4 regions of the Streptosporangium sp. NPDC004631 genome follow, and region 4 is predicted to be linked to each of the others. Evidence: riboswitches for the same ligand, from Rfam matches in the RefSeq annotation. Region 4 holds a riboswitch; each other region holds the start of a gene.
What was found. A riboswitch is a leader RNA that binds a small molecule or an ion and turns the genes downstream of it on or off. The one in region 4 is predicted to bind cobalamin.
Positions count from the first base shown of each region.

Region 1: it holds a riboswitch for cobalamin, as region 4 does, so the genes downstream of both, ACWEF2_RS10120 (ABC transporter substrate-binding protein) here and bluB (5,6-dimethylbenzimidazole synthase) in region 4, are expected to answer to the same signal.
Region 2: it holds a riboswitch for cobalamin, as region 4 does, so the genes downstream of both, ACWEF2_RS17240 (ribonucleoside-diphosphate reductase subunit alpha) here and bluB (5,6-dimethylbenzimidazole synthase) in region 4, are expected to answer to the same signal.
Region 3: it holds a riboswitch for cobalamin, as region 4 does, so the genes downstream of both, cobN (cobaltochelatase subunit CobN) here and bluB (5,6-dimethylbenzimidazole synthase) in region 4, are expected to answer to the same signal.

Region 1 is NZ_JBSGCR010000007.1:216,846-220,856, forward strand. It holds gene ACWEF2_RS10115 (helix-turn-helix domain-containing protein) at 1-1,001, opposite strand, end outside; cobalamin riboswitch at 1,411-1,599, shown strand; gene ACWEF2_RS10120 (ABC transporter substrate-binding protein) at 1,756-2,760, shown strand; gene ACWEF2_RS10125 (FecCD family ABC transporter permease) at 2,757-3,833, shown strand; gene ACWEF2_RS10130 (ABC transporter ATP-binding protein) at 3,830-4,011, shown strand, end outside.
Region 2 is NZ_JBSGCR010000015.1:45,782-49,792, reverse strand. It holds gene ACWEF2_RS17240 (ribonucleoside-diphosphate reductase subunit alpha) at 1-1,114, opposite strand, end outside; cobalamin riboswitch at 1,235-1,433, opposite strand; gene ACWEF2_RS17235 (Bug family tripartite tricarboxylate transporter substrate binding protein) at 1,438-2,460, opposite strand; gene glmS (glutamine--fructose-6-phosphate transaminase (isomerizing)) at 2,564-4,011, opposite strand, start outside.
Region 3 is NZ_JBSGCR010000001.1:347,987-351,997, reverse strand. It holds gene ACWEF2_RS01365 (precorrin-3B synthase) at 1-1,052, opposite strand, end outside; cobalamin riboswitch at 1,249-1,447, shown strand; gene cobN (cobaltochelatase subunit CobN) at 1,557-4,011, shown strand, end outside.
Region 4 is NZ_JBSGCR010000016.1:148,142-152,152, reverse strand. It holds gene ACWEF2_RS18465 (aldehyde dehydrogenase family protein) at 1-826, shown strand, start outside; cobalamin riboswitch at 941-1,136, shown strand; gene bluB (5,6-dimethylbenzimidazole synthase) at 1,173-1,793, shown strand; gene ACWEF2_RS18455 (hypothetical protein) at 1,961-2,329, opposite strand; gene ACWEF2_RS18450 (YciI family protein) at 2,626-3,024, shown strand; gene ACWEF2_RS18445 (RNA polymerase sigma factor) at 3,028-4,011, shown strand, end outside.

The sequences.
Region 1 (4,011 bases), on a different contig from region 4:
TGCACCCGGCCGGTCCACGATCCCCGCAGGTGCGCGTCGGCGGGCAGGGACTCGAGCAACCGGAGCCCGTCCGCGCCGCTGAGCACCGAGTTCGGTTCCGGGTCGTCGATGTCCGCGACCCCGGCGGGCCGGCCCGCGCGCGCCAGCAGACGGCTGGAGGGACTCAGCACGAGCAGGGTGCCGTCGATGACCTCGACGACGGCGGATGCGATGTCGACTTCGTTGGACCCGGCCAGCAGCAGCCGGGTGAGCCGTTCGTGCATCTCGGAGGTACGGCGAAGCGATTCGTTCCGGGCCTCGACCATAAGCTTCGCGGTGGTCAGTTCGGCCAGGGAGCGCCGGGTCTCCTCAAGCAGTGACGCCGACCGGATCGCGATCGCCGCATGGGCCGCGAGGGATCCGAGCAGGGACACCTCGTCGTGCGAGAAGGTCCGGGAATGACGGTCGGCGGCGAACAACACGCCGATGACCCGGGGGCCGAGGAGCAGGGGCACCCCGAGGATGGCCACAAGAGCGTCGTCCTCCACCTCGTTGTCCACCGCGTGCACGAACCGTGGATCGGCGAGGTAGTCGGCTGTCCACAGTGGTCTCGCGGTCTGCGCGACCACTCCACCCAGACCGGCGCCAAGGGACAGGCGGATCTCGTGGAACTCCTTGCCGATCGCGCCCTCGCTCACCCGCATGTAGGCGTCCCCGCGTTCGTCGTCAATGAGCATGAGGTAGGCGACGTCCGTGCCGAGGATGCTGCGGCCCCTGCGCACGATGGCCAGGAGGACGTCCTCAAGGTCCTGCAACGCCGACAGGTCGCCCGCTGTGTCGTAGAGGATCTCCAGGTTCCTCGCCCGCATCCGGAGACGATCGAGTTCGTTGCCCAACCGCCGCACCAGGTGCAGCGTCTCCTCGCTGAGCCGCGTCGACGCGGCCACGTGATCGATCGCGACCTGTATGTCTTGATCAGGGTCATCGCGGAGCAGGGCGTGGACGAGACCTGCCAGCGTCACAGGCGCTGCTTCCAGTGATTCCGTGGTGGGGGGATAACCGCTGGGAGACATGCCCAGACAGTACCTTTGCCATCGAGGCGATCTCAATGAGGTCAATTCAGATATTTAGCATCTGATTGGCACTTAGTTGGATAATCATGCACGATCGGATATGAATGATCCCCGTCGGTAGGCGTGGAGCCCCTATCGGATCCGAGGGCCGGGTCCCCTGTGGCGCGGCGGTGTCGCGCCGGGCGCGCTGACCGTCCTGTTCGCCCTCCGCGCCCGCGGTACGGACTCGGAGGCGGCGGAGCGCGAGGCCGTATGACGAGACGAGGAGACCCGGCCGGGGCGCGGACCCGGAGGTCGACGTCGGCGGGGTTCTCCGGCGGGAGTATGGAATTCGTGGTTTTGGCCGCCTGTGATCCTCTCTTTGCCTGTGAGACGATGTGGGGGTAGGCGACGGCGGATCGAGGAAACCGGTGTGAATCCGGTGCGGTCCCGCCACTGTGATCGGTGAGCGGATCCCGAACAGGCCACTGCCCGGATGATCGGGTGGGAAGGCCGGGACGAGCGTCGACCCGAGAGCCAGGAGACTCACGCGGTCGCCTCCTCGTAGAAATTGGGGCGGATCTCCCCAAGAGAGGAACGGTGATCGCCATGTCGCCCATCCGGCATGAGGTCCTTCGGGCTGCGCGCGTCATGAGCCTCCTTCGGTGATCCGGCCCCTCGCCCCGCTCATCGGGTTCAGCCCGTGGGTGAAAGGACCCCGTTCATGACGAGCCGACGCTCGCTTCCCCTCCTCCTGCTCCTCGCCTCCGCCCCGCTGGTGACCGGCTGCGGCGCCGGCACGCACCCCGGCGCCTCTCCTGCCGCGAGCTCGTCCTCCGCCGGTTCGGCCGTCGCGGGCTTCCCCCTCACCGTGACCAACTGCGGCGTGACGACCACCTTCCAGAGGCCACCGCGGCGGGCGGTGGCGCTCAACCAGCACGCCACCGAGATCATGCTCGCCCTGGGGCTGGAGAAGTCGATGGTGGCGACCGCCTACCTCGACGACAGGATCCTTCCCGAGTACGGGGCCGCCTACAGGGGGATCAAGGTGCTCGCCAAGGAGTACCCCTCCTACGAGGCGCTGCTGTCGGTCGAGCCCGACTTCGTCTACGGCGGGTTCAACAGCGCCTTCGACGAGAAAGAGGGGCGCGGCCGGGCCGTCCTGGCCAGGGCCGGGATCAACTCCCACGTCAACGTCGAAGGATGCCCGACCGGCCCGGTGACCGTGACCCGGGCCGAGGACGAGATCCGGGCGATCGGCGGGATCTTCGGTGTGCCCGACCGCGCCGAGCGGCAGATCACCGCGATGCGCGGTGTGCTGGACGGCGTCAAGAAGAAGATCGACGGGGCCGGCCCGGTCAAGGTGTTCGTCTACGACAGCGGCGAAAAGACCGCTTTCACCGCGGGCGGAGCCGGTATCGGCAACGAGATGATCAAGCTGGCCGGTGGGACGAACCTGTTCGGCGACCTTCCCAAGTCCTTCGGAGACGTCTCCTTCGAGCAGGTCGCGGAGCGGGCACCCGACGTGATCGTCATCTATGACTACGGCGACGAGCCCCTGGAGGGCAAGAAGAGGTTCCTGCTCGCCAACCCGGCGCTCAAGGACGTACCCGCGATCAAAAACCGGCGGTTCGCGGTGCTGCCGCTGTCGTCGGCGGTGCTCGGCGTGCGGGTGCCCTCCGGTGTGGAGTCGCTGGCCCGTCAGATCCACCCGGACCGCTTCGCGTGACCAAGATCGCCACCTTCCGGGCGCCGACGGTCACGGCCGCCGGTGGCCGCGGGCGTGTGCCGTACACGCTGGTCCTGGCGGCGCTCGCGGTCGCCGTGGCGATGGCCGCCACGGCAGGGATCGCGGTCGGCTCGGTGCGCCTGCCGCTCGGTGAGGTGTGGGCCGTCCTGCTGCACCGGCTGTACGCGCCTCTGGCCGAGCCCACCTGGACGCCGGTCAGGGAGACGATCGTGATGGACGTCCGGGTCCCTCGCATCCTGCTCTGCGGCGTGGTGGGCGCGGGGCTTTCGGTGTGCGGGATGGCCCTGCAGGCGCTGGTGCGCAATCCGCTGGCCGATCCGATGCTGCTCGGGGTGTCCTCGGGCGCGACGGTCGGCGCGGTCGTCGTCATGGTCTTCAACATCTCGCTGTTCGGTGCGTTCTCGCTGCCGCTGGCCGCCTTCGCCGGCGCTTTCCTGGCGCTCGTGCTGGTCTACTTCCTGGCCCGCACCGGGGGGCGGATGACCACCGTACGGCTGGTGCTGTCCGGGGTCGCCACGGCCGAGGTCCTCTCGGCCGTCGCCGGCTACCTGATTATCACCTCGGGTGATCCGCGCAAGACCGAGTCGGCGCTGCGCTGGATGCTGGGCGGCCTGGCCGGCACCACCTGGGACCTCGTCTGGATCCCCGCCGCGGCGGTCCTGCTCGGCACCGGCGTGCTGCTGGGCCTCAGCCGCCCGCTCAACCTGCTGCTGGCGGGGGAGGAGGCCGCCGCCGCCCTGGGACTGAACGTGCACCGCTTCCGCGGCGCGCTGTTCGCGCTGGTCGCCCTGATGATCGGCACGATCGTCGCGGTCAGCGGCTCCATCGGGTTCGTGGGGCTGATGCTGCCGCACGTGGTGCGCCTGCTGGTCGGCGCCGACCACCGGCGCGGGCTGCCCGCCGTCGCCCTGCTGGGCGCGGCCTTCCTGATCGCCGCGGATCTGGCCGCGCGCAGCGTGATCGCCCCGGAGGAGATCCCGATCGGTATCCTGACCGCCCTGACCGGAGGCCCGTTCTTCCTGTGGCTGATGCGGCGCGGGGCGGCCCGATGACGGCGGCGGACGGGCCCGCCGTGCTGCGGGCCGACGACGTCGGCGTGGTCGTCGACGGCCGGGCCCTGGTGCGGAACGTCTCCCTGGAGGTCGCCCCGGGCGAGGTCGTCGCGCTCGTCGGCCCCAACGGGGCGGGGAAGTCCACCCTGCTGCGCACCTTCTACCGGGCGCTGCGCCC
Region 2 (4,011 bases), on a different contig from region 4:
AGGTCCGGTTGGCTGCGTCCTTGAAGGTCATCCAGCCGTTGCCGGTCTGGGCGAGGGTGCGCATCATGCGGCCGTACAGGGCGCGGGCCGGGATCTGCTTGACGAACCGGCCCTCGGCCTCGGCGGCCCGGTAGGCCTCCTCGAACGCGGCGCCGTACAGGTCGGTGAGGTGCGGGACCTCCTTGGGGTCGAACAGCGACCACACGCCGTCGGCCTCGACCCGGCGCATGAACTCGTCCGGGATCCAGTTGGCGAGGTTCAGGTTGTGGGTGCGGCGGGCCTCCTCGCCGGTGTTGTCGCGCAGTTCGAGGAACTCCTCGACGTCGGCGTGCCAGGACTCCAGGTAGACGCAGGCCGCGCCCTTGCGGCGTCCCCCCTGGTTGACCGCGGCGACGCTGGAGTCCAGGGTGCGCAGCCACGGCACGATGCCGTTGGAGTGGCCGTTGGTGCCCCGGATCAGCGAGCCGCGCGAGCGGACGCGGGTCCAGGCGATGCCGATCCCCCCGGCGTACTTCGACAGCCGCGCGACCTGCCCGTACCGGTCGTAGATGGACTCCAGCTCGTCCCTCGGGGAGTCGAGCAGGAAGCAGGACGACAGCTGGGGCCTGCGCGACCCGGAGTTGAACAAGGTGGGCGAGCTGGGCAGGTAGGACAGGGTCGCCATGAGCGCGTACAGCTCGGCGGCCTCCTCGACCGTCTCCGACAGGCCGCAGGCCACCCGGAGGAAGAAGTGCTGGGGGCGCTCCAGGACCTTCCGGGTCTCGGGGTGGCGCAGCAGGTAGCGGTCGTAGACCGTGCGCAGCCCGAAGTACTCGAAGCGGGCGTCGGCGTCCGGTGCCACCAGCGCGTCGAGCACGGCGGCGTTGGCGGTCACGAACGCGGCCAGCCCGTCCTGGACGAGCCCGGCCGCGTGGGTCGCGGCGACGGACTCGGAGAAGGTGCGGACCCCGTTCCCGGCCGCCTCGTCGGCGATCAGCTCGGCCAGCAGTCCGGCGGCCACCCTGGAGTTCTCCGGGTCGGTGATCACCCGGGCCGCGGCCTCCTCGATGGCCAACCGGCGGTCTGCCGGGTTCCGCCCGATCTCCTCGGCGACGTCGACCAAGGTCTGTGTCACGTGCTACCCCTCGCGCGTTCGTATTCCCCGCACGGCTCTCAACCGGAAGGGACGCACGCGTCACAGACGGTTCCGGGCACGCCGGACCGCCTCGCTCCGCGGGCCCTCCCACGAGGCCCTGGACCAATCACGTCACCGGCAGGTTTTCGGACTCGCGGGCGCCTGGCGCATGCCTACTGGCCGTCGCTTCCCAGGCAGACCTCACCCAGTGCTTCATGACGGCGGTCGTTCCCGCTCACCGCTGCGGGGCAGTCCCGGACTTTCACCGGGTTCCCTCTTACCTCGCCCCGATGGGCGAACCAGCAACGACCAGGATCCTACATCTAGTGCCGCCCGACGCAACTACCCCAACAACTTGTGTCGATAGACCTCATTAATCCAAGCTCGTTGAGCACTCCCCGGGTACGGCGGGTCTCGGTGACGAGCCACTGACGAAAATCGTCGCCGCTCAGGTAGACCCGGTTCCAGCCGTTGGCCGCGCAGACGGCCTGCCAGCGGGGCGAGGCGTCGATCCGGTCGCACAGGGCGAGGGCCTCCTCCCGGTCCCCGGCGCTCATGCCGCGCGGGCCGAGCAGCCCGCACCAGTCGGTGTACTCCAGCCGGACCTCCCGCTCCATCAGCGTCGGCGCGTCGATCCCCTCGATCCGCTCGGCGGAGGAGACCACCAGCGGCCGCACGCGGCCCGCGGCGATGTCCGGCATGAAGGAGCGCGCCGACCCCAGGATCGCGGCCACCCGGCCCTCGTAGAGCGCCTCGGCGGCCTCTGCTCCGCCGGAGTATCCCGCGTAGTCGAGCAGCCGGACGTCCACCCCCAGGCACCTGCCGATCATGCCGTAGAGCACGTGGTCGGAGCCCCCCTCCAGCCGTCCGCCCACCATCATCTCGGCCGGGTTGCGGCGGAGCACCGCGGCGAAGTCCTCGAAGCTGCGCAGCAGGGAGTGCGCCGGGACGACCAGGGCGGCCCAGTCGCCGACCAGCCGGGCCAGCGGGGTGGTGGCCTCCGTCACGGAGTCGGCGTTGGCGATCTCCGCCCCGGCCACCATCGGCATGCCGGTGAGGAGCAGCCTGCCCTCGCGCGCGAACGCGCCCCGGGTGGCGGTGAACGCGCTCAGCGCGGCCACCCCCACGTTGCCCGGGTAGTTGCTCACCTCGACCGCCCGCGCCAGTCCCTCCCCGCGCAGGACCGCGGCCAGCGCGCGGGCGGTCCGGTCCCAGCCCTGCCCCCGCCCCGCGGGCGCGACGATGGTGAGCCGGCCCGCCGGCGCCGCGCCGGAGTCGCCCGCCCTGCCGCAGCCGCCGGCGGCCATGACCCCCAGCGCGAGCGCAAGGAACCGCCTACGGTACATAAGCGTCCTTCCGCCGAGATCCCCCAGACCCCTCAACACTTCACGTTACAGGCATGTCACCATCTGTCACATGCCGGGGGTCACCGTCGGCGGACGGCGGGCATCACTCCACGGTGACGCTCTTGGCCAGGTTGCGAGGCTTGTCCACATCGCGGCCCAGCACCACGGCGGCGTGGTAGGCGAAGAGCTGGAGCGGGATCGACAGCAGGATCGGGTCCAGCTCGGTCTCGTTCCTGGGCACCACGACGCAGTCGTCGGCAAGCCTCGGGTCGGCCGTACGATGCCCGACCATGAGCACCCGCCCGCCGCGCGCGCGGATCTCGCCCAGCGTGGTGAGGTTCTTGTCCAGCAGCTCGTCGTCCGGGACGATCGCCACGGTCGGCATCTCCGGGCCGATCAGCGCCAGCGGCCCGTGCTTGAGCTCACTGGCCGGATAGGCCTCGGCGTGCACGTAGGAGATCTCCTTGAGCTTCTGCGCGCCCTCCCTGGCCACCGGATATCCCCGGACCCGGCCCACGAACATCATGCTCGGCGAGTCGGCGTACTTACGCGCCAGCTCCGCGATCCGCGGCTCCAGCGCGAGGATCTCCTCGATCTGCCCGGGGAGCGCGCGCAGCCCCTCGCAGATGCGGCGGCCGTTCGCCGGCGACAGGTCGCGCACCCGGCCCAGGTGGAGGGCCAGCAGCGCGAAGGCCACCGCGGTCGAGGTGAACGCCTTGGTGCTCGCCACCGAGACCTCGGGCCCCGCGTGCAGGTAGAGGCCGCCGTCGCACTCCCTGGCGATCGCGCTGCCGACGGTGTTGACGATGCCCAGCACCCGGCCGCCCTTGCGCTTGAGCTCCTGGACGGCGGCGAGGGTGTCGTAGGTCTCCCCCGACTGGCTGATCGCCACGTACAGAGTGTCGGCCTCCACGACCGGGCTGCGGTAGCGGAACTCGCTGGCGGGCTCGGCGTCGGCCGGGATCCGCGCCAGCTCCTCGATGAGCTGGGCGCCGATCTGCCCCGAGTAGTAGGCGGAGCCACAACCGATGATCTTCACCCGGCGGAACGACCTGGTCTCCCGCGCGTCCATGTTGAGGCCGCCCAGGTGGGCGATGTGGAAACGGTCGTCCAGGCGTCCGCGCAGCGTCCTGGCCACGGTGTCGGGCTGCTCGGAGATCTCCTTGAGCAGGTAGTGCTCGTAGCCGCCGGTGTCGTAGTGCCCGGCGTCCCAGTCGACGGTCAGCGGCTCCTTGGCCGTCTCCCGCGCGTCGCTGGCGAAGGTGTGGAACCCGTCGGCCCTCAGCACCGCGAGCTCACCGTCCTCCAGGTGGACCACCTGGCGGGTGTAGCGGACCAGCGCGGACACGTCGGAGGCGGCGAACATCTCCTTCTCCCCGATGCCCAGAACGATCGGGCTGCCGTTGCGCGCCACGACCACCTCGCCGGGGCGCCGGGCGTCGATCACCGCGATGCCGTAGGTGCCGACGACGCGCTTGAGCGCGCTCCGGACCGCCTCCTGGAGCGAGTCGGTCTCCTCGACGGTGCGGGCGATCAGGTGGGACAGCACCT
Region 3 (4,011 bases), on a different contig from region 4:
AACCGCTCCAGAGGCGGCAGAACGGACCGGGCGGCGTCGGCCCGCACGTCGGCCAGTGACCTGGCGCAGCCGGGACGGCCGGCGCAGGCCGTCACGCCGATCCAGGGCGAGGCGGGGTCGGTGACCAGGCCGGCGGCGGTGAGCAGGGCGGCCGACCGCGCGGCCTGGTCACGGTCCATGCCGCTCAGGACCACCCCGCGCCAGGGCGTCAGCCGTACCTCGCCGCCGGTCGCCAGGTCGGCGAGCAACTCCGCCTGGGCGGCGGCCAGCCGTCCCAGCGGCACCGCGACCCCGAGCGCCACCCGGCCGCCGGGCAGCTCGATCACCCCCACCGGCTCCCGGCCCGCGGCGGACGGCTCGCCACGCAGCCGCTCGGCGGCCGGGGACGGTACCACGCCGGCGGATCCACCGGCGGAGCGCGGCAGGGCGGCGCGGACCCGGGCCGCGACCCGCTCGGCGCCGCCGGGCAGTTCGCCGATCCGCCAGGCACGCCCCCCCTCGGCGGCGGGCTCGGCCAGGAACGCCTCGGCGGCGGCCAGCAGGGCGGTCACCGCCGAGCCCACCGGCACGCGCAGGCCGCTGTCGGCACCCGCCAGGATCAGGGCGGCCTCGTCGGCGCCGGTCGGCAGGATCCCGGCGTCCGGGCCGAGCCAGGCCACGTCGCCCCGGCCGTCGTCCAGCGCGAACAGGAAACGCCCCGGCAGTCCGGCGAGGCCCGGCCGGGCGCACAGCCGCCGGTCCAGCTCGTCGACCAGCGGGCCGGCGTCGAGTGTCCCTCGCGCGTCACAGCCGGTCAGCGGGGAGGCGAGGATGTTGCGGACCCGCTCGTGGGTGAGCGAGGGCAGCAGCCCGGCGGTCGCCATCCGGGCCGCGAAACCGGTCTCCGCCCCGTCGCCGAGCCCGCGCACCTGGACGTTCGCCCGCGAGGTCAGCTCGATGACGCCGCTCCCACAGCCGGCGGCGGCCCCGGCGAGCTCGCGGAGCCGGGAGGCCGTCAACCGGCCCCCGGGCACCCTGATCCGCGCCAGCCCTCCGTCGGCGGCGGCGTGCACCTGAAGTGCTCCGGGGCAGGCGTCGGCTCGCGATCGCCGGGAAAAGTCGCCAATCTGCACGTTGAGGATGGTAGGCCCTGCCCCCGAGGTCTTCCGCCCGCGGCCGCCGCCCAGGCGGCACCCTCCGGCGGCGTCGTCGGCCGCCGCGGCACGCTACGGCCCCCCTCCTCCGCCGGGGAACCGGGCTCCCATACCGGTTTCCTGCCGGAAGGACGCTGCCGTAGTCTCATCGTTGGCGACGGCAAAGGGAGGAAGCCGGTGTGAGTCCGGCGCGGTCCCGCCACTGTAACCGGGGAGCGAACCCCATCCAGGCCACTGTCCGGCGACGGACGGGAAGGCTGGGAGGAGCGTCGATCCGGGAGCCAGGAGACTCCAGCCGTCGTAGCCGACGACGACCCGGGGCGAGGACCCCGAGGGAGGAAGCCCCGTGCGTTTTTCGCCGTTCCCCCGTCCGCCCCTGGCGGCGCCGAGCCGTACCGCTCCGCCCCGCGTGGAGCGTGGCGCGTGATCCTGCTGCTCTCGACCTCCGACACCGACCTGCTCAGTGCCCGCGCGAGCGGCGCCGACTACCGGCTGGGCAACCCCGCCAGGCTCCTCGCCGAGGACCTGCCGCTCCTGGTGGAGGGCGCCGACCTGGTCGTGGTCCGGCTGCTCGGCGGGCGCCGTGCCTGGGAGGAGGGGCTGGACGCCCTGCTCGCCGGGCCCCGGCCCGTCGTCGTGCTCGGCGGCGAGCAGGCGCCGGACGCCGAGCTGATGGAGCTGTCCACCGTGCCGGGCGGGGTCTGTGCCGAGGCGCACGCCTACCTCGCCCACGGCGGACCGGCCAACCTCGCCGAGCTGCACCGCTTTCTGTCGGACACCCTGCTGCTGACCGGTCACGGGTTCGCCCCGCCCGAACCCACGCCCGGCTGGGGCGTGCTGGAGCGCCGGGCACGCCGCGAGGACGGGCCGGTCGTCGGGGTGCTCTACTACCGGGCCCACCACGTCTCCGGGAACACCGCCTTCGTCGAGACCCTCTGCTCGGCCGTCGAGGACGCCGGAGGCCGGGCGCTGCCCGTCTACTGCGCCTCGCTGCGCAGCGCGGAGCCCGGCCTGCTGGAGGCGCTGCGCACGGTGGACGCCCTGGTCGTGACCGTGCTCGCCGCCGGCGGTACCCGCCCGGCCACCGCGTCGGCCGGTGGGGACGACGAGGCGTGGGACGTCGGCGCGCTCGCCGAGCTGGACGTGCCGATCCTCCAGGGCCTCTGCCTGACGAGCAGCCGGGCGTCCTGGGAGGGGAACGACGACGGACTGTCCCCGCTCGACGCGGCCACCCAGGTCGCCATCCCCGAGTTCGACGGGCGCATCATCACGGTCCCCTTCTCCTTCAAGGAGATCGACGAGGACGGGCTGACCGTCTACGCGGCCGACCCCGAGCGCGCCGCGCGGGTGGCCGGCATCGCCGTCGGGCACGCCGTGCTCCGGCACGTCCCGCCCGCCGAGCGGCGGATCGTGCTGATGCTGTCGGCCTACCCCACCAAGCACTCCAGGATCGGCAACGCGGTCGGCCTGGACACCCCGGCCAGCCTGGTGCGGCTGCTGGCCGCGATGCGCGAGCACGGCTACCGCGTCGGCGCCGAGGGCGAGCTGCCCGGCGTGACCGAGCAGGACGGCGACGCGCTGATCCACGCGCTGATCGCGGCCGGCGGCCAGGACCCCGACTGGCTCACCGAGGAGCGGCTCGCCGGCAACCCGGTGCGCATCGCGGCCGGCCGGTACCGCGACTGGTACGCCACGCTCCCCGCGGACCTGCGCTCGCGGATGGAGCGGCACTGGGGGCCGGCCCCCGGCGAGCTGTTCGTGGACCGCTCGCGCGACCCGGACGGCGAGATCGTGCTGGCGGCGCTGCGCGCCGGGAACGTCGTGGTCATGGTGCAGCCGCCCAGGGGGTTCGGGGAGAACCCCATCGCGATCTACCACGACCCCGACCTGCCGCCCAGCCACCACTACCTGGCGGCCTACCGCTGGCTGTCCGACGGCTTTGGCGCGCACGCCGTGGTGCACGTGGGCAAGCACGGCAACCTGGAGTGGCTGCCCGGCAAGTCCACCGGGCTGTCGGCCTCCTGCGGCCCCGACGCCGCGCTGGGAGACCTGCCGCTCGTCTATCCGTTCCTGGTCAACGACCCCGGTGAGGGCACCCAGGCCAAACGCCGCGCGCACGCCACGCTGGTGGACCACCTCGTGCCGCCGATGGCCCGCGCCGACACCTACGGGGACATGGCCAGGCTGGAGCAGCTTCTCGACGAGCACGCCTCCATCGCCGCGATGGACCCGGCGAAGCTGCCCGCGATCCGCGCCCAGATCTGGACGCTGATCCAGGCCGCCAGGCTCGACCACGACCTCGGCATCGAGGACCGCCCGCACGACGCCGAGTTCGACGACTTCCTGCTGCACGTCGACGGCTGGCTGTGCGAGGTCAAGGACGTCCAGATCCGCGACGGCCTCCACGTGCTGGGCGAGGCACCCGAGGGACCACCCCGCGTCGACCTGGTGCTCGCGATGCTCCGTGCCCGCCAGATCTGGGCCGGCGGCCAGGCGCTCCCGGGACTGCGCGAGGCCCTGGGGCTGAGCGAGGACGGCACGGCTGGCCGTACCGGCACCGACGAGGCCGAGGCGCTGGCCCGGTCGCTGGTCGAGGAGATGGAGCGCCGCGGCTGGGACCCGGCCGCCGCCGCCGAGACGGCCGGGACCGTCCTGGCCACAGCCCCGGCCGGCGGCGGGGCCGACCCCGGGGCGGTGGAGCGGATCCTGCGGTTCGCGGCCGATGAGATCGTGCCCCGGCTGGCCCGCACCACCGACGAGATCGGTGCGATCCTGCACGCCCTCGACGGCGGTTACGTGCCGGCCGGGCCGAGCGGATCGCCGCTGCGCGGCCTGGTCAACGTGCTCCCCACGGGGCGCAACTTCTACTCGGTCGACC
Region 4 (4,011 bases):
CGGGGACGAGGGCGCGAAGCGGCTCGTCCAGTCCGGCCAGGTGAACGTCGTCAGCTACACCGGCAGCACCCAGGTCGGCCGCAAGATCATGGAGGCGGCGGGCGCGTCCCTCAAGCGGCTCTCGCTCGAACTCGGCGGAAAGACGCCGATGATCGTGTTCGACGACGCCGACCTCGACCGGGTGGTGCCCACCCTCGTCAAGGGGATCACCACGTTCAGCGGCCAGTTCTGCATGACGGGCAGCCGGATCCTGGTCCAGGCCGGAATCGCCGGCCAGGTCCGCGAGCGGCTGGCGAGCGCCCTGGAGAAGGTGGTCGTCGGTCCCGGTGACGATCCGGCAAGCGAGATGGGCCCGATGATCGACATGGCGAACGCGCGCCGCGTCGAGGCGATCATCGCGGACGCGGCACCGCACGCGGAGGTCATCGTGCGCGGCGGCCCGGTCGAGGACGGCCCGCTCAGCCGGGGCGCCTACCACCGCCCGTCCCTGCTCGGTGTCGACGACATCGACTCGCCGCTGATCCAGCGGGAGCTGTTCGGCCCCGTGGCGACGTTCGAGGTCTTCGACGACGAGGCCGACGCCGTCCGCCGCGCCAACGCGACCGAGTACGGCCTCGCCGCCTCGGTGTGGACGGCCAACGGCGACCGGGCCCTGCGGGTCGCCCGGGAACTGGAGGCGGGAACCGTGTGGTGCAACGCCTGGGCGGTCGTGCTGGACCAGTTCGAGGAGGGCGGGTTCAAGCAGAGCGGGCTGGGCCGGCTCAACGGTGTGCGCGGGCTGGAGGAGTTCCAGGAGATCAAGCACCTCGTACAGGTCAGCGGATAAGGGCCGCCGGATCCGGCGGGGTATCCCCACGCCCCGCCGGCCGGTCCGGCCCCGGACGGGGTACGGCCCGGCGACACCCGGACCGTACCCGCGAGCTGCGCTACAGTCGCGGGTGGCATGAACTGACGCGAGGTGCCTCCCCGGGGAGGAGAATCGGGAAGCCGGTGTGATTCCGGCACGGGCCCGCCGCGGTGATCGGGGAGCTGCCGTCCATGCACACGCGTGCGGCCACTGGCCTTCGGGCTGGGAAGGCGGACGGTGAAGGCGTAGATCCGAGAGTCCGAAGACCGGCCTCGCTCTCACCTGCCACCCGCCGAGGTGGCATGACGCAGCGGGAGCCTGCCCTGTGAACACCGACATCTATCACGTCATCCACCGCCGCCGTGACGTGCGGGCCCAGTTCAGCGGCGAGCCCGTCCCCGACGACGTCCTTGAGCGCGTGCTGGGCGCCGCACACGCGGCCCCCAGTGTGGGACTGTCCCAGCCGTGGGACTTCGTCCTGGTAAGGGACCGGGATACCCGTCAGGCCTTTCACGATCACGTCCAGCGGGAGCGAGCCGTCTTCGCGGCGTCCCTCACCGGGAGCGAGGCGGAGCGGTTCGCCCGGATAAAGATCGACGGGGTGCTGGAGTCGAGCCTGTCGGTGGTCGTCACCTACGACGCCGGGCGGGGCGGCCCCGCGGTCCTTGGCCGGCACGCCATCGCCGACGCCGGCCTGTACTCGGTCTGCCTGGCCATCCAGAACCTGTGGCTGGCCGCCACCGCCGAGAACATGGGGGTCGGCTGGGTGTCGTTCTACCGCGAACCGTTCGTACGGCGGCTGCTCGGCATCCCCGCTGAGATCCGCCCGGTGGCCTGGCTGTGCCTGGGGCCGGTCTTCCATGTCGAGGCGGTGCCCGACCTGGAGCGCCACGGGTGGCGCAGTCGCGTCGCGCTGCGCACCGCGGTTCATCACGAACGCTGGTGAGACGTCCGCCCCGGCCCGCTCCGCGGAGGGGATCCCGTACCGGCCACGGCGGCGACGCCACCCCCGTGGCCGGGCCCGGCGACGCCACTATCGGCGCGGATCCCAACCGCGATCTCGAACGGCCACGGAGTACCGGCGGGGAGGGGCCGGAGACTCTCGCGTCCGGACTACGGGATCGCCACGGTCACCGGCGAACCGGTCCCGGCGCACAACAGGCGCACGGCGTCGACGGACGCCCTCAGGGCGGCCAGCTCGCGGTCGACGTCCAGCCCTCCGGAGGAGGCATAGGTCTCGGTGACGGCCGTGCCGAGCACCGCGAGCGCCGAAGCGGTGTGCTCCATGGCCTGGCCGGCCTCCTCGTCCGCCGACTCGGCCGCCTCACGTACGGCCTTCTCCCCGTCGTAGGTGTGAATCTGCAGGACGATCGGGATGAGGTCACTGGCGATGGTCTCGTCGAGGTCGTACAGCGCCCGCTCGTACTGCACACAGGCCGCTCTGTTGCGCGGGCTGACACCGGTGCCGGGAGTGATGGGCAAGGGCTCCTGCGAACCGGAACATCCCGCCATAAGGGCAGTAAATAAGGCAAGTGGAGTGATTCTCCGCAAGATAGCTCCTGGCTACAAGGAAGGGGCGGAGAGTAGACGCCGGCCACCGAGGGCCGGTTGTCCGAACAGAGACACGGACCAGTCGCCATGGGGCGGAATTCTACGGCAACCGGAGTTCGAATGACTTTTTTCTCGTATCCTCGCGGGGATGTCGAGAATACGAGGGTCTGCTTCGACCTACACCCGAAAGCGCTGACGAGAGCGCACGAAGGTTGAGGAGCGCGAACATGAAGTACATGCTGCTGATGCAGTTCGGTCCGCAGAGCGGCCTCCCGCCGGTCGACACCTGGCCTCCGCAGGACCTCAAGGCCCACATCGCGTTCATGCACGAGGCGAACGGCAGACTCGTCGAGGCGGGGGAGTTCGTGGACGCGCAGGGGCTGGCCGATCCGGGACAGGCCAGGATCGTGCGGGCCGGTGACGGCGGCGCCCCCGTCGTCACCGACGGCCCCTACCCCGAGACCAAGGAGTTCCTGGTCGGCTACTGGATCGTCGACTGCGAGAGCCTGGAGCGGGCGATCGACCTCGCCGCGTACGTCTCGGCCGCGCCCGGGCCCGGCGGCAGGCCGCTGAACATGCCGATCGAGGTGCGCCAGGTGATGTCGGGCCCGCCCGAGGAGCTCTGACCGCTGAACACCCCGGCCGCCGACGACCTGCTGCGCGTACTGGCGCCGCAGGTCGTCGGCGTGCTCACCCGGCGTTTCGGAGACTTCGACGCCGCCGAGGACGCGGTTCAGGAGGCGCTGCTGGACGCCACGGCCCAGTGGCCCGAACAGGGCGTGCCAGGCAACCCTCGGGGCTGGCTCATCCAGGTCGCCTCCCGCCGGATGGCCGAGCGGCTACGCGGTGAGCAGGCCCGCCGCCGCCGGGAGGAGCGGGCGGCCGCGCAGACGCCCCCGGACCGGTGGACGGCGCCGCCGGCGGACGACCCGCACCGGACGGACCGGGACGACACGCTGATCATGCTGTTCCTGTGCTGCCATCCCGCGCTGAGCGCGGCCTCGGCGATCGCCCTCACCCTGCGGTCCGTAGGCGGTCTGACCACCGCCGAGATCGCCAGGGCCTTCCTGGTGCCCGAGGCGACCATGGCCCAGCGGATCAGCCGGGCCAAGCAGCGCATCAAGGCCTCCGGCGTCCCGTTCCGGATGCCCGCCCCCGAGGAACGGACGCGGCGGCTCGGCGCGGTGCTGCACGTGCTGTACCTCGTCTTCAACGAGGGCTACGCCGGCAGCGCCGGCCCTCACCTGCACCGCGTGGAGCTGTCCCGCGAGGCGATCCGGCTGGCCCGGATGGCCCGCGACCTGCTCCCCGACGACTGTGAGGTGGCCGGGCTTCTGGCGCTGATGCTTCTCACCGACGCCCGCCGCCCCGCCCGCACCGACACCGGCGGCGCCCCGATCCCGCTGGCCGAACAGGACCGCGGCCGGTGGGACGGCGCGGCCATCGCCGAAGGAGTCGAGCTCATCACCACCACCCTGGCCAGGGGCGCGGTCGGCCCCTACCAGCTCCAGGCGGCGATAGCCGCGCTCCACGACGAGGCCGCGACGGCCGAGGAGACCGACTGGCCGCAGATCCTGGCACTGTACGGCCTGCTGGAACGCATGTCCGACAAC